Regions from separate parts of the Pannonibacter tanglangensis genome, predicted to be linked through region 2. Evidence: riboswitches for the same ligand, from Rfam matches in the RefSeq annotation. Region 2 holds a riboswitch; each other region holds the start of a gene.

What was found. Region 2 has a riboswitch for cobalamin ahead of GWI72_RS16340 (hypothetical protein). Riboswitches for the same ligand answer to the same signal wherever they lie in the genome.
Region 1: another riboswitch for cobalamin. It lies ahead of GWI72_RS00530 (TonB-dependent receptor plug domain-containing protein); the one in region 2 lies ahead of GWI72_RS16340 (hypothetical protein).
Region 3: another riboswitch for cobalamin. It lies ahead of GWI72_RS19450 (DUF1636 family protein); the one in region 2 lies ahead of GWI72_RS16340 (hypothetical protein).

What each region holds. Positions count from the first base shown of each region.
Region 1 covers NZ_JAABLQ010000001.1:115,556-121,307, reverse strand. The annotation lists gene GWI72_RS00545 (ABC transporter permease) at 1-372, shown strand, start outside; gene GWI72_RS00540 (amidohydrolase family protein) at 374-1,660, shown strand; gene murJ (murein biosynthesis integral membrane protein MurJ) at 1,657-3,195, opposite strand; cobalamin riboswitch at 3,370-3,585, shown strand; gene GWI72_RS00530 (TonB-dependent receptor plug domain-containing protein) at 3,742-5,700, shown strand; gene GWI72_RS00525 (DUF7676 family protein) at 5,712-5,752, shown strand, end outside.
Region 2 covers NZ_JAABLQ010000002.1:351,943-357,694, forward strand. The annotation lists gene glpK (glycerol kinase GlpK) at 1-1,369, shown strand, start outside; cobalamin riboswitch at 1,432-1,652, shown strand; gene GWI72_RS16340 (hypothetical protein) at 1,771-2,319, shown strand; gene GWI72_RS16345 (Gfo/Idh/MocA family protein) at 2,394-3,512, opposite strand; gene GWI72_RS16350 (MurR/RpiR family transcriptional regulator) at 3,614-4,435, shown strand; gene GWI72_RS16355 (sugar ABC transporter substrate-binding protein) at 4,563-5,504, shown strand; gene GWI72_RS16360 (ABC transporter permease) at 5,586-5,752, shown strand, end outside.
Region 3 covers NZ_JAABLQ010000004.1:182,159-187,910, forward strand. The annotation lists gene GWI72_RS19425 (imelysin family protein) at 1-30, shown strand, start outside; gene GWI72_RS19430 (DUF1513 domain-containing protein) at 11-1,165, shown strand; gene GWI72_RS19435 (FecCD family ABC transporter permease) at 1,189-2,256, opposite strand; gene GWI72_RS19440 (ABC transporter substrate-binding protein) at 2,234-3,169, opposite strand; gene GWI72_RS19445 (ABC transporter ATP-binding protein) at 3,188-3,955, opposite strand; gene GWI72_RS19450 (DUF1636 family protein) at 3,952-4,395, opposite strand; cobalamin riboswitch at 4,431-4,662, opposite strand; gene GWI72_RS19455 (RES domain-containing protein) at 4,758-5,456, opposite strand; gene GWI72_RS19460 (MbcA/ParS/Xre antitoxin family protein) at 5,453-5,752, opposite strand, start outside.

The DNA.
Region 1 (5,752 bases), on a different contig from region 2:
TCCGTGACCGGCCTGCGCATGGGCGCGGTCATCGTCGGCTCCGGCCTCATGGCGGTGGGCGGATCGTTCCTGACCCTCTCCGCCTTCTCGTCCTTCTTCTTCGAGATGGTCAACGGGCGTGGCTGGATCTGCATCGCGCTCGTGGTCTTCGGCGCCTGGCGTCCGGGCAAGGCGGTGCTGGGGGCGATCCTGTTTGCCGCCTTCGACGCGCTGCAGGTGCGCCTGCAGCAGACCGGCATCGGCGCCATCGTGCCGTATCAGGTGTTCCTGATGCTGCCTTTCATCCTCTCCATCCTTGCCCTCGTCATCATGTCGCGCCGCGCCGAAGTGCCGGCCGCGCTGATGCAGCCCTTCAACAAGGGAGAACGCTGACATGTTCGATCTCGTCATCTCCGGCGGCACGCTGCCCGACGGCACCGTCGCCGACATCGGCATCCGCGGCGACCGCATCGCCGAGGTCGGCCGGATCGAGGCAGCCGCGCAGGCCAGCGCCGGACGGGTCATCGACGCCAGCGGCGACCTCGTGTCGCCCCCCTTTGTCGACCCGCATTTCCACATGGACGCGACGCTGTCCTACGGCCTGCCGCGCGTGAATGCCTCCGGCACGCTGCTGGAGGGCATTTCGCTCTGGGGGGAATTGCGCGAGATCGCCAGCGTCGAGGACATGGTGGCCCGGGCGCTGACCTATTGCGACTGGGCCGTGTCGATGGGCCTGCTCGCCATCCGCACCCATGTCGACACCACGCCGGACCATCTGCGCGGCGTCGAGGCGATGCTGGAGGTGAAGCGCAAGGTCGCGCCCTATCTCGACCTGCAGCTGGTCGCTTTCCCGCAGGACGGGCTCTACCGCACCAAGACGGGACGGGAGAATGTCCTTCGCGCGCTCGACATGGGCGTCGATGTGGTCGGCGGCATCCCGCATTTCGAGCGCACGATGGAGGATGGCGCGGCCTCGGTGAAGGATCTCGCCCGCATCGCCGCCGAGCGCGGGCTGATGCTGGACCTCCACTGCGACGAGACCGACGATCCGATGAGCCGCCATGTCGAGACGCTGGCCGCCGAGGTGACCCGGCACGGGCTTGGCGGACGCGCCGCCGGCAGCCACCTCACGTCCATGCATTCCATGGACAATTACTACGTCTCCAAGCTGCTGCCGCTGATCGCCGAAAGCGGCATGACGGCGATCCCGAACCCGTTGATCAACATCACCCTGCAGGGCCGGCACGACACCTTCCCGAAGCGGCGCGGCCTGACGCGGGTGAAGGAGATGCAGGCGCTTGGCATCACGGTCGGCTGGGGCCAGGACTGCGTGCTGGACCCCTGGTACTCGCTCGGCACCGCCGACATGCTGGATGTGGCCTTCATGGGCCTGCATGTGGCGCAGATGACGCACCCTGAGGAAATGGCCCGCTGTTTCCGCATGGTGACGGAAGACAACGCCAGGATCATGAACCTTGAGGGCTACGGCCTGAAGCCCGGCTGCATGGCCTCGCTGGTGGTGCTGGACGCCGGCACGCCGACCGAAGCGCTGCGCCTCAGGCCCGACCGGCTCGCCGTGGTCTCCAAGGGCAAGGTGGTGGCCGAACGCAGCCGCAACGACGCCCGCCTCAGCCTTGCTGGCCGCCCGGCAAGCGTCCGCCGGCGGCACCCGGCCGCCTAACGCCGCGACCGGGCCAGGCGGCGGACGACGAGGAGCCCGCCGCCGAGCACGACCGCATAGGCCCCGAAGGACAGGGCAGCGGCCAGCGCCAGCCAGACGAGCCCGGCAGCAAGCGCCGGCAGGAGCAGCAGCACGTCCTCGACGGGCGCGAGCAGATCCGGCATGCCCCAGAGCACGAGGGCCATGGTGACGGCGGCCGCCGGAACCAGCACCTTGTCGGCCAGCGCGAAGGGGCTGACATAGCCCCGCGTCCGGCACAGCACATAGAGCGTGACCGCGTAGATCCAGACACCGGCGGAGGTGCCCATGGCAAGGCCGGCCGCGCCATGCTCGGCGCTGAGCAGCGCCTTCAGCGCCACGTTGACGACGGTGGCCCCGGCCAGCGCCTTCAAGGGGGTGGTCATGTCGCCGCGCCCGTTGAAGGCCGCGACCAGCGTGCGGATGGCAAGGGCCGCCGGCAGGGCGACCGCATAGGCGGCCAGCACGGCGGCCGAACCGGCCGTCGCTGCCGCGTCGAAGGCGCCGCGCTGGAACAGCACCCGGATCGCGTCTTCGCCAAGGAAGGCCATGGCAAGACCGATGGGCAGGCCGACCATCAGGCAGATGCGAAGCGCGCGATCCATCACGCCGCGTGCCTTGTCCTCGGCACCGACGCCGGCGTCGCGGCCGATTTCCGGCAGGACAGCTGTGCCGAGCGCGATGCCGATCACGCCCAGCGGCAGCTGGTAGAGCCGGTCGGCATAGGCCAGATGCGCCAGTGCACCGGTCGGCAGGAAGCTGGCGAGGATCGTGTCGGCAAAGACGGCGACCTGCACCACGCCGGCCGTCAGCAAAGCGGGTCCGAGCCGTTTAAAGAACAGCGCCACCTCGCCGTCGCGGCGCGGCAGCGGCAGGGAAAAGCCGAGGCCGGCGCGGGCGACGGCCGCGGTGAGCAGGATCACCTGCAGGACCCCGCCGGCCAGCGTGCCCCAGGCGGCCGCATGGGCCGCATCGGGGAACCACTGCACCGAGAAGAAGGCCGCGATCATGGCGAGGTTCAGCAGGATCGGGGCGGCGGCAGCGGCGGCAAACTTGCGCTCGGCATTGAGCACGCCGGACATCAGCGTGACGACGGACATGCACAGGAGATAGGGGAAGGTGATGCGGGTGAGGTCGATGGCAAGCGCCCGCACGCCCTCCTCGCCCGTGCCGAGGCCGGGCGCCAGCAGGAACACCAGCCAGCCGGTGGCAAGGAGCGCCAGCGCCAGCAGGACAAGGTTCACCAGCATCAGCCAGGACAGCATCTGCGAGCGGAAGGCCCGCGCGCGCGCCTCCCCGTCCCGCTCCAGCGTCGCGGCATAGGTGGGCACGAAGGCGGCGTTGAAGGCGCCTTCCGCGACGATGGCGCGGAAATGGTTGGGCAGGCGGAAGGCGATCAGGAAGGCATCGGCGAGCGGCCCGGCACCAAGCACGCTGGCCATGACCAGATCGCGCAGGAAGCCGAACAAGCGGCTGACCAGCGTCCAGCCCCCGATGACACTCAGCCGCCGCAACATGACCCAGTCCCCAATCAACGCATTTGCAATGGCCGTGAGGCTTAGGCCCGGGCCGGGAAAATGACCAGCGGTTTCTTGTGCCGCCCGCCGGAAGACGCGGCGCGTCAGCTGATCCGTCCTGCTTTGGGTGGAAGAGCGGATGTGCAACCTTGACAGGCAGCGCGAGCGACCGGCATGTTGCGACGCGAACGTGGTTCCGTCGAAGGACGGATGAAAAGGGAACACGGTGAGGCGTACCCATCAGGGACCGAGACCGTGGCTGCCCCCGCAACTGTGAACGGAGAGTGTGCGTCTACTCATGCCACTGGGAGGCCCAAGGCCAGATCCCGGGAAGGCGGACGCACACGGCGACCCGTGAGCCAGGAGACCTGCCGCGCTCAGTCACCCGGCCTTCGATACGGGGTGTGTCGAGGCGCGGTTTCCCGTTGAGGTGACACCCAAACCTTGCCGTCCTTTGGGCGGACGCTTACCCGCGTCCGTTTGCCAGGCGGTGCGTCTTCCTATGCTGGCGCGGGCACTGCCCGCCGCCAAACGCGGGTGTTTGTCATGAAGAACCGGTTCACCACCGGCATTGCCTTGCCGTGCCTTCTGGCCGGCGGGCTCATCCCTGCCCTGTCCCTCACCGCCGTCACGTCTGCGGCCGCAGAGCCGGAACAGCTTGAAGCCATCGTCATCAGCGCCGGCCGGACGCCTCTGGAAGCGGAGAAGGTCGGACGCGCCACGACCGTGATCACGGGCGCGAGCCTCGAAAAATCGCAGGTCCGCTATGTTGCCGATGCGCTGCGGCAGGTGCCGGGCGTTGCCGTCTCGCGGACGGGGTCTTTCGGCGGCCTCACGCAGATCCGTTTGCGTGGTTCGGAATCCAACCATGTGCTGGTCCTGATCGACGGCGTCGAGGTGGCCTCGTCGTCGTCGGGGGAATATGACTTCGGTGGCCTTCAGGTCTCTGACATCGACCGGATCGAAGTGCTGCGTGGACCGCAGGGCGCCCTTTATGGCTCGAACGCCACATCCGGCGTGATTCACATCGTGACCAAGGGCGGCATCCGGAACGGTCAACGGATCACGGCCCGCAGCGAGGTCGGGACCGACAAGACGGTCTTGACCGACCTGCTGGTCCAGGGCGGCAATGACCGCATCGACGGGGCCTTCTCGGCGACGCTGCGGCGAACCGACGGCTTCAACATCTCCGACTATGGCAAGGAGAAGGACGGCGACCGCAACGTCACCTTGAACGGCAAGGTGCGGGCCGACCTGACCGAAACGCTGGTGCTTGACGCCAACCTGCGCTTCGTCACCCGCAAGTCAGACACCGACGACCAGGACTTTGCCTTTCCCGACCGTCCGACGCAGGGCCAGGTGATCGATACCTTTAGCCACAACAAGACACGCGAGGTCTATGGTGGCGCGGGGCTGACATGGTCCCTGTTCGAGGATCTGTTCGTGCAGCGGGCGCGGGTCGAGTACACCGATCTTCATCGCCGCGGCTTCAACTCGAACAACCGCAACGGCAACGACGACAACCGCCTGCACCTCAGCTACCAGGGCACGCTTGCCTTCCAGACCGAGAGCTTCCTGCAGGCTGCCCACAGCCTCACCGGCGCCGTCGAGTGGGAGCGCGAGACCTACCGGAATGCCTATCCGGGCAGCCCCGATCAGGGCCGGCGGCAACAGCGCGACCTGTCGGGCTATGTCGGCGAGTACCGGCTGGAGCTTCTGGAGCGGATCTTCCTGTCCGGTGCGTTGCGCTATGACCGCAACGAACAATTCAAGGACACTCTCACCTACAACGCCTCGGCCGCCTACCTCCATCAGGAGACCGGCACACGGGTGCATGCCTCGATCGGCACGGGTGTGACCAACCCGACATTCTTCGAGCAGTTCGGCTTCCAGCCCTCGCGCTTTGTCGGCAATCCGAACCTGACACCGGAAGAGAACTTCGGCTGGGACATTGGCGTGGAGCAGAAGCTTCTCGACGGGCGGCTGACCGTCGACGTGACTTACTTCCGCGAACGTCTTGAGGATGAGATCCAGACGCGCTTCCTGCCAGGCTTCGCCTCGAGCCCGTTCAACCTGCAGGGCACCAGCAAGCGCCAGGGCGTCGAAGTGTCAGCCACCGCTCAGATCCTCGACGGCCTGACCGCCCGCGCGTCCTACACCTATCTCGATGCCCGTGAGCCGAACGGCCAGAAGGAAGTCCGCAGGCCGATGCACAGCGGGGCAGCGGGACTGCAGTACACATTCCTCGACGGCCGCGCCTCTGCCTTCGTCGACGCTGTCTACAACGGACAACAGATGGACAGCGAGTGGGTGAACGCCACACCCCGCAGCCGCGTGAAACTTGACGACTATCTGCTCGTCAATCTCGGCGCCGACTACAAGCTCAATGACAACTTCACGCTCTACGGCCGGGTCGAGAATGCCTTCGACCAGACCTACGAGGAGGTCTACGGCTACAACACCCAGGGCGCGACCGCTTTCGTCGGCATCAAGGGCACCTTCTGAGGAGATCGCGCATGACCATGACTGCAGACTCAAGCCCGCAGGCAGCCGTCCT
Region 2 (5,752 bases):
CGGCTGGGTGGAACACGATCCGGCCGACCTTTGGTCGACGACGGCGGGGTCCTGCCGCGCGGCGATCGAGCGCGCCGGCAAGAGCGGGCACGACATTGCCGCCATCGGCATCACCAACCAGCGCGAGACCACCGTCGTCTGGGACCGTCACACCGGCCAGCCTGTCTACAATGCCATCGTCTGGCAGGACCGCCGCACGGCCGATCTCTGCCGCCGCCTCAAGGACGAGGGGCACGAGCCCATGGTGGCAGCCACGACCGGCCTGCTGCTCGATCCCTATTTCTCCGGCACCAAGCTGAAGTGGGTGCTCGACACCGTGGAGGGCGCAAGGGCGCGCGCGGAGCGCGGCGACCTGCTGTTCGGAACGGTCGACAGCTTCCTGATCTGGAAGCTGACCGGCGGCGCGGTGCATGTGACCGACGCCACCAACGCCGCCCGCACGCTGCTTTACGACATCCACAAGGGCGCCTGGAGCGCGGAGATCTGCAAGCTCCTCGACATCCCGATGGACATGCTGCCGGAGGTGAAGGACTGCGCTGCCGTCTTCGGCCACACCCGTGCAGACCTGTTCGGGCGCGAGATCCCCATCCTCGGCGTTGCCGGTGACCAGCAGGCGGCGACTGTCGGCCAGGCCTGCTTCCAGCCGGGCATGATGAAGTCCACCTACGGCACCGGCTGCTTTGCGCTGCTCAACACCGGTGACACGCCGGTGACCTCCAGAAGCCGCCTGCTGACGACCATCGCCTACCAGATTGGCGGCAAGCCGACCTATGCGCTGGAAGGCTCCATCTTCATTGCCGGTGCCGTCGTGCAGTGGCTGCGCGATGGTCTCAAGATCATCCGCGAGGCGAGGGAAACGCAGGCGCTGGCCGAAACTGCGGATCCCGGCCAGTCCGTCATCCTGGTGCCGGCCTTCACCGGTCTCGGCGCGCCTTACTGGCGCCCGGACTGCCGCGGCGCGATCTATGGTCTGACCCGCAACTCCGGGCCGGGGGAATTCGCCAAGGCGGCGCTGGAGAGCGTCGGCTACCAGACCCGCGACTTGCTGGAGGCCATGCGGGTGGACTGGGCCAACGCGGCCGGCCAGTCCGTGCTGCGTGTCGACGGCGGCATGAGCGCCAACAACTGGGCGATGCAGTTCCTGTCCGACATTCTCGGCGCTCCGGTGGACCGCCCGACGGTGCTGGAGACGACGGCGCTCGGTGCCGGCTGGCTGGCCGGCATGCAGGCCGGCGTCTATCCGGACATGGCCGGCTTTGCCGAGGGCTGGGCAATCGAGCGCCGCTTCGAGCCGCGAATCGACGAGGCGACCCGTGCCCGCAAGTATGAGGCCTGGAAGACGGCGGTTGCCGCAACCATGAGCCTCTGAACCCCGGATCCGCGCCGTCGGCTACACGGCCAAAGGGCGCTCTTGCAGCCCGGGGCCGGCTCGACTAGCCTTGTGGCGATGGTTCCTTCCGGTGCCGACTGGCGGCGGAAGGATGAAAAGGGAATCCGGTGCGGACAGACGCTGTGTCTGTCCAAATCCGGGACTGCCCCCGCAACTGTAGGCGGCGAGCATACCTGTCGGAACCACTGGCCCTCGCGGCCGGGAAGGGACAGGGGCGCGAAGACCCGCAAGTCAGGAGACCTGCCATCATCCCTTGAACCAAACCGGGCGGGGTGCCCCGGCAGGAGGCAAGATGGCACGCGCAGTATCCGGACCAAGATCCGGCCGCATCCAGCTTTGCGGCCTTGCCCACCCCGCGTCCGTTCGCGGAGGGCGACACGGTGGACTGCATTTCCCTTGATCTTGATCCAGACATCGCCGGCGAGAGAACTGCCGGCGCGCCCCATCCACACGGCGGTGACGGTTTCTCCACGTTCTGCCGCAACACCGGGCGCCCCTGCATCATGGCACGGCTGCTGGCGCGGCGGCTGGCGCTGGCCGGCGACATGGCCGACGCCCTTGACCTGGCGGAAACGGCGCTCTCCGGGCGTGTGCGCAGCGGCTGTCCGCAGTCTCAGACCGGAGACATGACCTGCATGATGGCCTTCACGGTCCGCAACGGGCTGGCCTATGTGTTCGGAGGCGTGGAGGGGCGTGAGCGCGTGGACGACCTTGTCCGCCTCGCGCAGAGCGCCTATCCGCCGGTGGCCGGGCTTGCGGCCTCGCGCGGCGCAGAGCCGGAGGTCGAGGTACGATTCGGGCCGGTGCTGGTGCCTGCAACCGTGCAGGTCACTGATCTGGCCGCACTTGCCGGGCCGACCGGCGCCATGGCCACAGGGCGCAAGGGTGGACGTGCCGCGCGCCACAGGGCCCTGCGCCCAGGACCCTGACTGGCGGGCTGACCGGGGCCGCTTGATCGGCGCAGGTGAGGCAGGCCGCCGCGGATGCGGCGGCCGCCGGCGGATCAGCCCAGAACGACGCGCTGTCCGGTGCGGGCGCTTTCGGCGATGCCGTGGATCACCTTCTCGAACTCCAGCGCGGCGGCGAAATCGGGATGCGGCCGCGTGCCGGTCGTGATGGCGGTGAGGAGTTCCGCCGCCTCGATGACTTTCAGGTCGTTGAAGCCGACCTGATGGCCGGGGGCCGGACAGAAGGCACCATAAACCCCGTGCTCGGGGCCGGACAGGATAGTGCGGAAGCCCTGCTCGGCCTTCGGCCCTTCGTTCACATAAAGCTGCAGCTCGTTCATGCGCTCCTGATCGAAGACCAGCATGCCCTTCGTGCCGTGCAGCTCGAAGCCGAGACGGTTCTTGCGGCCCCAGGCGGACCGGGACGTGGACAGGGAGCCGTGAACCCCGCTGGCAAAGCGCAGGAGGGCAGTGGCCGTGTCCTCGTTCTCCACCGCGCCGCGCCCGGAGCCATCGGGCAGGGGACGGGTCGTGTGGACCGTCTGCATGTCGGCAACAAGGCTTTCGATCGGACCGCAGAGGCCCGTCAGCATCGAGACGAGATGACAGCCGAGGTCGCCAAGCGTGCCGAGGCCGGCTTCCTCCAGGCGCGCGCGCCAGGTCCAGGCCAGATCGGGATCGGCCTGATAGTCCTCGTCGACAATGCCGCGCACATGCACGAGGCGGCCGATCCGCCCGGCTTCAACCAGCTTCTGTGCGTGACGGAAGGCCGGATTGCGGATGTAGTTGTAGCCGACCATCGTGGTCTTGCCGCTGGCTGCTGCGGCTGCCGCCATCGCCTCCCCATCCGCCAGCGTCAGGCCCATCGGCTTCTCGCACCAGACGTGCTTGCCGGCAGCCAGCGCGGCCAGGGCCATTTCCTTGTGGAAGCGGTTCGGGGTCGTGATGGAGACGATGTCCACCTGCGGATCCGTGACCAGGGCCCGCCAGTCATCCGTCGACCGGGCGAAGCCGAACTGGCTGGCAAAGCCTGTCGCCTTGTCGGCCGGCGTGTCGCACAGCAGTTCCAGCCGCACCTCGGGCACGGTTCCAAGCACCGCGCGGGCGTTGCGCCAGGCCAGGGCATGGGCCTTGCCCATGAAGCCCGTGCCGATGAGGCCAATCCCCAGGGTCATTCACAATCCTCCCGATACAAAATGGAATTTTTGTTCCAATTCTGTCATCGCGGCGTTATCGTGTTTTGTCAAGCAAGAACAGAACCCTGTAAGGAATGACGATGTCCCAACGCCCGGCTCCCCGCACCGTCGAAGCCTTCCATGCGCGTCTGCTGGAAGCATCGGAAACCTTGCCCAAGCGGCTGCGCCAGTGTGCGGAGTACCTGTCCGCCAACACCGACCGCATCGCGGTCTCCACCGTGGCGGACATGGCGCAGGCTGCGGGTGTCCAGCCGTCGGCGCTGATGCGCTTCTGCAAGATCCTCGGCTTCTCCGGCTATACGGAGATGCAGCGCCTGTTCCGCGATGCCTATTCGCAAGGCTGGCCGGACTATGCGACGCGTCTCAAGAACCTGCGCGAGAGCGGGGCCGGGAGCCCTTCCGCGCTTCTGGCCGAATTCATCGACGCTGGGCGCATGTCCTTGGAAAATCTGGCAAATACGGTCGATAGCCGCAGTCTCGACAAGGCCGTCAAGCTGCTGGCCGAGGCGGAGATGGTGCATATCATCGGCCTGCGCCGGACCTTTCCCGTGGCGGCCTATCTCGCCTATGCCTTCGAGAAGATGAGCGTGCCGGCCCTGTTGCATGATGCGGTTGGAAAGCTCGACCGCCGGCACGCCCTGCGGCCAGGGGACGCGCTGATCGCCATCACATTTGCCCCCTACAGCGCCGAAACGGTCGAGCTGGCGGAGGTTGCGCGGGGGCTTGATCTGCCGGTTATTGCCATCACGGACACGGTCATGAGCCCGCTGCAAAAGCTTGATGCGACAGTCCTTTCCGTTGCGGAGGTCGACTTCGGATCGTTCCGGGCCCTCTCGGCCACCCTGTCGCTTGCCATTGCCCTTGCTGTTGCCGTTGGGGCAGGTCGTAGAATCGAGCCATAAAAAAGTTGTTGCATTGAATCAAAAAATGGAATGAATATTCCAGTGTGAACGGCGACGGCAGAGCGGCCGGATGCCGGGCGGCCCGGACGGAGGGAGCCTCCGGGTCTAACCGATTTGGGAGGAATTCATGAGAAAGACCCTGACCGCCATCGCAGCGGCGGTGTTTGCCGTCGCCGGTTTCGTTGCTCCGGCTTCTGCAGAGGGCGAGAAGTTCGTTCTCGTCAGCCATGCGCCGGACAGCGACAGCTGGTGGAACACGATCAAGAACGCGATTGCCGTTGCGGGCGAGCAGATGAAGGTGTCGGTCGAGTACCGCAACCCGCCGACCGGTGACCTGGCCGACATGGCCCGCATTGTCGAGCAGGCGGCTGCCTCCAAGCCGGACGGCATCATCGTCACCATCGCCGACTATGACGTCCTGTCGGGCCCGATCACCGAAGCCGTGGCGCGCGGCATTCCGGTCGTGACCATCAACTCCGGCACGCTGGAGCAGTCGAAGAAGCTGGGCGCGCTGATGCATGTCGGCCAGCCTGAATTTGATGCCGGCTTCGGTGCCGGCGAGCGTCTGGGTGCCGCGGGCGCCAAGAAGTTCCTTTGCGTCAATCACTACATTACCAACCCGGCCTCGGTCGAACGCTGCCAGGGCTTTGCCGCTGCGCTCGGCGTCGAGCTGGGCAACCAGATGATCGACGCGGGTCAGGACCCGGCCGAAATCCAGAACAAGGTCGCGGCCTACCTGCAGAGCAACCCGGACACCAACGCGATCCTCGCGCTCGGCCCCACCTCGGCCCATCCGACGCTGGCTGCGCTCGAGCAGTCCGGCAAGGCCGGCAACATCCTGTTCGGCACCTTCGACCTCTCGCCTGAAATCGCCGCCGGCATCAAGGCTGGCAAGATCGATTTCGCCATCGACCAGCAGCCCTTCCTGCAGGGCTACCTGCCGGTCGTGTTCCTGACCAATCTCGCCCGCTATGGCGTCATGCCCAGCAACTCGGTCAACTCCGGTCCCGGCTTCGTGACCAAGGACAACATCGAGATGGTCGAGAAGCTGGCCGGCCAGTACCGCTAAGTCTCCTCCCAGACCGCCGGCCGGGGCGGCCCGTTCGCCCCGGCCCCTTTTTCGAGCGACTTCCTGACAATCGAGGCATTCATGACGGACGAGCGCATCAAGCAGGTCTCGGCCCTGCGCCGTGCCATGATCCGGCCCGAGCTGGGTGCAACAGCCGGCACTCTCCTGGTCTTCCTGTTCTTCCTGCTGATCGCCGGCGACTCCGGCATGTTCGCACCGGAAGGCATCAAAAACTGGACCGTCGTGTC
Region 3 (5,752 bases), on a different contig from region 2:
GGAGGCTTCAATGCGCTGGACGGGGACTGAGGCGGCGGTCCTGAACCGCCGCAGCTTTCTCTCCGGCCTTGCCGCAGCCGGTCTCCTGCCGCTGTTGCCGCATCGCACGGCGGCGGCCCTCGGGGCGGGCGATCCGGATGAGCCGCTTTTTGCCAGCGCGCGGCGCAATGCGGACGGACGCCATGCCGTCGCGATCCTGACGGCTGACGGGCGGGACGTGCTGGACGTGCCGCTGCCCGACCGTGGCCATGGCATCGCCCTGTCGCCGGACCGCAGCCGCTTCGTCACCTTCGCGCGCCGGCCGGGGCAGTTCCTGATGCTTGTCGACCGCGAAGAACGCCAGGCGCCACAGGTGACGAGCGCTGAACCCGGGCGTCACTATTACGGCCACGGGGTGTTTTCTGGCGACGGCCGGCTGGTCTATGCGGTCGAGAACGCATTCGGGCCCGTGGGCGAGGAAACGCGCGGCCGCGTCGGCGTCTATGATGCAAGCGGGGAGCGCCTCATCCGGATCGGCGAGTTCGACACCCATGGCGTCGGGCCGCATGACATCCTGCTGGCCGAGAAAGGCCGGGTGCTGGTGGTCGCCAATGGCGGTATCGACACGCATCCGGTCACGGGGCGCGACATGCTCAATCTCGACCGGATGCAGCCGTCGATCGCCCGCATCGATGCTGCGAGCGGGGATCTGCTCGGGCTGTTCCGGCTGCCGCCGGACCTGTCTCAAGTGTCACTGCGCCACATGGCGCTGGATGTGGCCGGATCAGTCTGGATCGGCGGACAGTTCGAGGGCGACGCGGGATTGACCCCGCCCCTGGTCGCCAGACTGTCCCGGGAGGGCGGCCTGTCGGTGGTGGATGTGCCCGAGGGATTGCTGAAGCGGCTCGGCAACTATGTCGGCTCGGTGGCGGTGAATGCACCGGCCGGGCTCGTCGCCCTGTCCAGTCCGCGCGGCGGCCATGTGCTTTATCTGTCGGCCGCTGACGGAACGCCGGTCGGCAGCCATCCGATTGCGGATGTCTGCGGGCTGGCCCCGCTCGACGACGGGTTCCTGGTTTCCGATGGTGCGGGTGGTCTCGCCTTTGGGTCGGGCCGCGAACCGGCGGCCGAGCCCTATGCCCGGCCGGCCGGCGTGTCCTGGGACAATCACATGGCTGCGCTGTAACACGGCCATCTGGTTGCCTGTCCCTAGCGCTCCCGCGCCATCAGCCAGATGAAGAACACCCCGCCGACGAGGCCGGTGACGATGCCGATGGGCATGTCCTCGGGCGCCATGATCACGCGCGCGCAGATGTCGGCGAGGATCAGGAACAGGGCTCCGGCCAGCGCCGACAGCGGGATGACGCGGGCATTGTCGCCCCCGGCAATCAGGCGCACCAGATGCGGCATCATCAGGCCGACGAAGCCGATGATGCCGGAGAAGGCGACGCAGACCCCCGTGACGAGCGCTCCGGCGACAAACACCGACAGGCGGAGCCGCGTGACAGGGACGCCAAGGGTCGAGGCGGTCTCGTCGCCCAGGGTAACGGCGTTGAGCGCGCCGGCCTTGAACCACAGCCACAGGCCGCAGGGCACCAGCACCGCAAGCGGGTAGATCAGGTGGTTCCATTGCGCGAGGCCAAGCCCGCCCAGCATCCAGAACACCACCGTGTGGGTGGCCTTCGGGTCAGCCAGGAAGATCAGGATGTTGGCCAGCGCCATGATGATGAAGGAGACGGCGACGCCCGCCAGCACCAGCCGGTCCGGCGAGCCGGCGCGGGCGACCTTCACCACGCCCAGCACGATGGCGGTTGCCACCAGCGCACCGGCAAAGGCCAGCAGCGGCACGGTCAGGAGGCCAAGGAACAGCCCCGTGTGCAGCAGCGCCAGGATCGCGCCGAAGGCCGCGCCCGACGAAATGCCGAGCAGGTGCGGATCCGCGAGGGGGTTGCGGGTGACCGACTGCAGCACCGCGCCGGTGACCGCAAGTCCTGCCCCGACGAGGGCGGCGAGCAGCGCCCGGGGGAAGCGGATGTCCCAGACAATCGCTTCCCGGGCCGCTGTCCAGGTCTTGGTCACGGAGCCGGGCAAGAGCTTGTTGGCCACGATCCCGGCGACATCGCCGAGGGGCACGGAAATGGCCCCCACGGCGACGGCGGTCAGGATGGCAAGGACGAGGAGGCCCAGGCCGACCACGCCGGTGAGCAGCACCGGCCAGAGCCGGTGTTGCTCGCCCGGGACGGCGGCCGCTGCCTCACTTTCCAGCGAAACCGTCAACGAGCTTCTCCACGGCGCGGATGTTGCGGGGGCCAGGCGTCGCCTCGACATATTCGAGCACCACGAAGCGGTCATTCTTCACGGCATCGACATTGGCGAAGGCCGGGTTGGCCTTGAGGAAGGCGATCTTCTGCTCGGCGGTGACGTTGCCGTAGTTCACGATCACGATCACTTCCGGGTTGCGGTCGACCACGGGCTCCCAGGCGACGGTGGCCCAGCTCTTGTCCAGGTCATCCATGATGTTCTTGCCGCCGGCAGCCTCGATCAGCGCGGTCGGCATGGCGTAGCGGCCGGCGGTGAAGGGGGTGTCCTCGCCGCTGTCATAGACGAAGACGCGCAAGGGATTGGACTTGTCGACCTTGGCGGTGGCCTCGGCCAGCTTTGCCTCGTAACCGGCGACCAATTCCTTTGCCTTGTTCTCGACGCCGAAGATGCGGCCGAGGTTGAGCAGGTCGTTGTACATGTCGGCCATGGAGATCTTCTCCTTCGGGCCGATATGGATGCAGCTTTCGGTGAGCTCGTAGACCTGGATGCCGAAGGGGGCGAGGGTCTCGGGCGTGACCTCGCCGCCGACCTTCATGCCGTAGTTCCAGCCAGCGAAATAGAAGTCGGCCTCGGCGCCGAGCAGCACTTCCTTGGTCGGGTATTTTTCCGAAAGCTCGGGCAGCTCGGTAACGCCCTTGCGCATTTCCTCATCCAGCGTCTTCCAGCCGGACACGCCGGTGTAGCCGGCCATGCGGTCGGTCAGGCCGAGCACCAGCATCATTTCGGTGAGGTTGACGTCGTTGGAAATGGCGCGCTTCGGCGCGGCCTCGAAGGTCACGTCGCGGTTGCAGCTCTTCACGGTCACCGGATAGGCCGCGGCGGCCACGGTGGAGAGCAGGAAGGCGGCAAGGGCAAGTTTCAGACGCATGTCAGTGGGTCTCTTCAGTCAGAGGTGAAAGGAGAAGCGGGGGTGTTGCCCGCTGAGATCGATCCGCGAGCGCACGGAAAAGGCGCCCGCGATGTGGGCTTCGGTGAAGACCTCGGCCGGGGCGCCTTCGGTCAGGACGCGGCCGCCGGCAAGCAGCAGCACCCGGTCGGCATATTCGGCGGCGAGCGTCAGGTCGTGCAGGGTGGTGATCACCGTGAGGCCGAGGCCCCGCAGCAGTGCCATCAGCTCGAGCTGGTGGCGGATGTCGAGGTGGTTGGTCGGCTCGTCCAGGATCAGAAGCTTGGGGGCCTGGGCCAGCGCCCGGGCCACCATCACGCGCTGGCGCTCGCCACCCGACAGGGTGCCGAAGGGCCGTTCGGCCAGAGCGTTGAGATGCAGGCGGGCGAGCGCATGGGCAATCGCATCGCGGTCGGCCGACCCGGCCGCGCTGAGACCGCGCTGATGCGGCAGACGCCCGAGCGCCACGATCTGGCGCACGGTCAGGGCAAAATCCGTCGGCTGCTCCTGCAGTACGGCAGCGATCCGGCAGGCGACATCGCGGGCGGGCAGGCTCCAGATGTCGGTGCCTTCCAGCCGGACATGCCCGCGGCGGGGACGATGGAAGCGGTAGAGCAGCCGCAGCAGCGACGACTTGCCGGCTCCGTTGGCACCGCAGATCGCCAGCACCTCGCCCTGGTTGAGCGTGAGGCTGATGTCGGCCAGAAGGTCAGGCCGGCCGCGCGGTCCCCAGCAGAGGCCTTCCGCCTCGAAAAAGGGCGCGCTCATGTGCAGGCATCGGCATCCGGGGGAAGCACCCGGCCGGAGGCGGGGATGCGCGCGAGGGCGGTGCGGGCCAGCTTGCCGGGCCGCTCCGAGGCCTTGCACCAGCCGTCGGGAAGCTCCTCGTACTGGCGGGCAAAGCGGGCAATGTCCTCGGCATCGGCGAGCTCCATGTCACCGAAGAGCCAGGTGGTCTTGTCCTGCGACTGGAGGGCGATGGCGCAGGGCCGGCCGCAGGCGGCCATGCACTCGATGCCGCCGACGCGCCAGGCGGCATCTGCGGCCATCTGTGCCGCAAGCTCTGCCAGAAGCGCCTTGCCGGGACGCTCTTCACTGCCGCGCGGGCGGCAGGTCACGCAGACCACCAGCTCGTGCGTCTGCTGTGCGGGATGCCGGTCATCTCCGGCCATAGGGGATTGGGCCTTGATCGGCCGTTGAATGGTCACCGTGTTGCTCCTTCCGGGACACCCCGCCCGGTGGCTGTTGTGGATCGGTGATGGCAGGTCTCCTGACTTGCGGGTCGTCGCCTTGCCCTGCCTTCCCATCCCGTGCCGGTCGTACGGCACTTGGGACAGTGGCTGTCTGGGGTCGGCTCTCCGCCTACAGTTGCGGGGGCAGTCACGGACTTGGCGCCTGTTGGCTACACCGTACCGTGTTCCCTTTTCACCCGGCGAAGCGCTTGTTCGCCGGGAACCATCACGGTGAATGATCAGGGCAGGGGCGTGTGTTGTCAAGGCAATGCCACCGGGTTTGGACAAGACCACCCGGTGTGTACATGTAATGTAATTACGTTACAAGCGCGGACTGCCTAGCCGGCGTCCATCTCGACGGAGAAGTGCGGCGTGCCCGACCAGCGCAATGTCCAGCTGGCGCCCGGCCGCACGTTCTGGATGATGCCGGGATCGAAGGCGACGAAGCAGCGGCCGCCCGGCTGGCGCACGGACGGGTAGAGCAGGCCGCGATGTCCCTGACGGCGCAGAGTGGCCGCCAGCGCCTGGCCAGCCGGATAGCCGGCCGCGGGTTCCGCCGCCAGCGCCGGGTGCTCGGGCGTGTCCGTCAGGTCCGGGAAGTCGCCGATGAAGTCGGCGAGGAGTTCCACATAGGCGGCTTCCGCGTGGAAATGGCCGATGTAGGAGAGTTCCCGCGTGCGGTGAAACCCCACCTCGGCGGCAGAGGTCAGTGGATCATAGGCACAGTACCACGCGCCGCGGTCGCCGGCGTTGAAGCGGTTGCCGGTCGGCCGCGTGTAGACAAACGCGGCGTTGATGTGGGTCTCGCCATAGAGGGCGAGATCGGCCTTGCGGCGGAGGAACGCCAGCTCCCGCCTGTCGATGCCGGGGCTGCCCTCCCGCTCGGCCTTCAGCCGCGCATTGGTCAGGCCTTCCAGCTCGGCCAGGATTTCCGCTTCCCGGTCGCTGTCGACAAGACCGCGCAGCACGGGCGGCTTGTGGTGTGTTTTCGAGATCAGCCGGATCAGGGCGCGGTCGGCGATCGCGGTGAGCTTCACGCGCCACCTCGGAGGGCATCGAGATAGGTCCGCACGCTGAGGATCTTCGGCAGGCCGCCGTCGATCATCGCGTCGACCGGGCGCTGGCCGTCAAATTCCGGCCCGGTGTTGGGCAGCCTGATCCAGCGGTCGGCAAGATCCGGACTGAAGTAGAGTTGCAGCGACTTGTAGATGCCGATGAGGGCGCTGAGGCGCAACAGCTGATCGCGGGTCAGCTCGCCCCGGAAGTTCGCGGACTTGGCGCGTTTCCAGGAGGAGTCCGACATGTCGCACAGACCTGCGGCCTCGCGAACCGT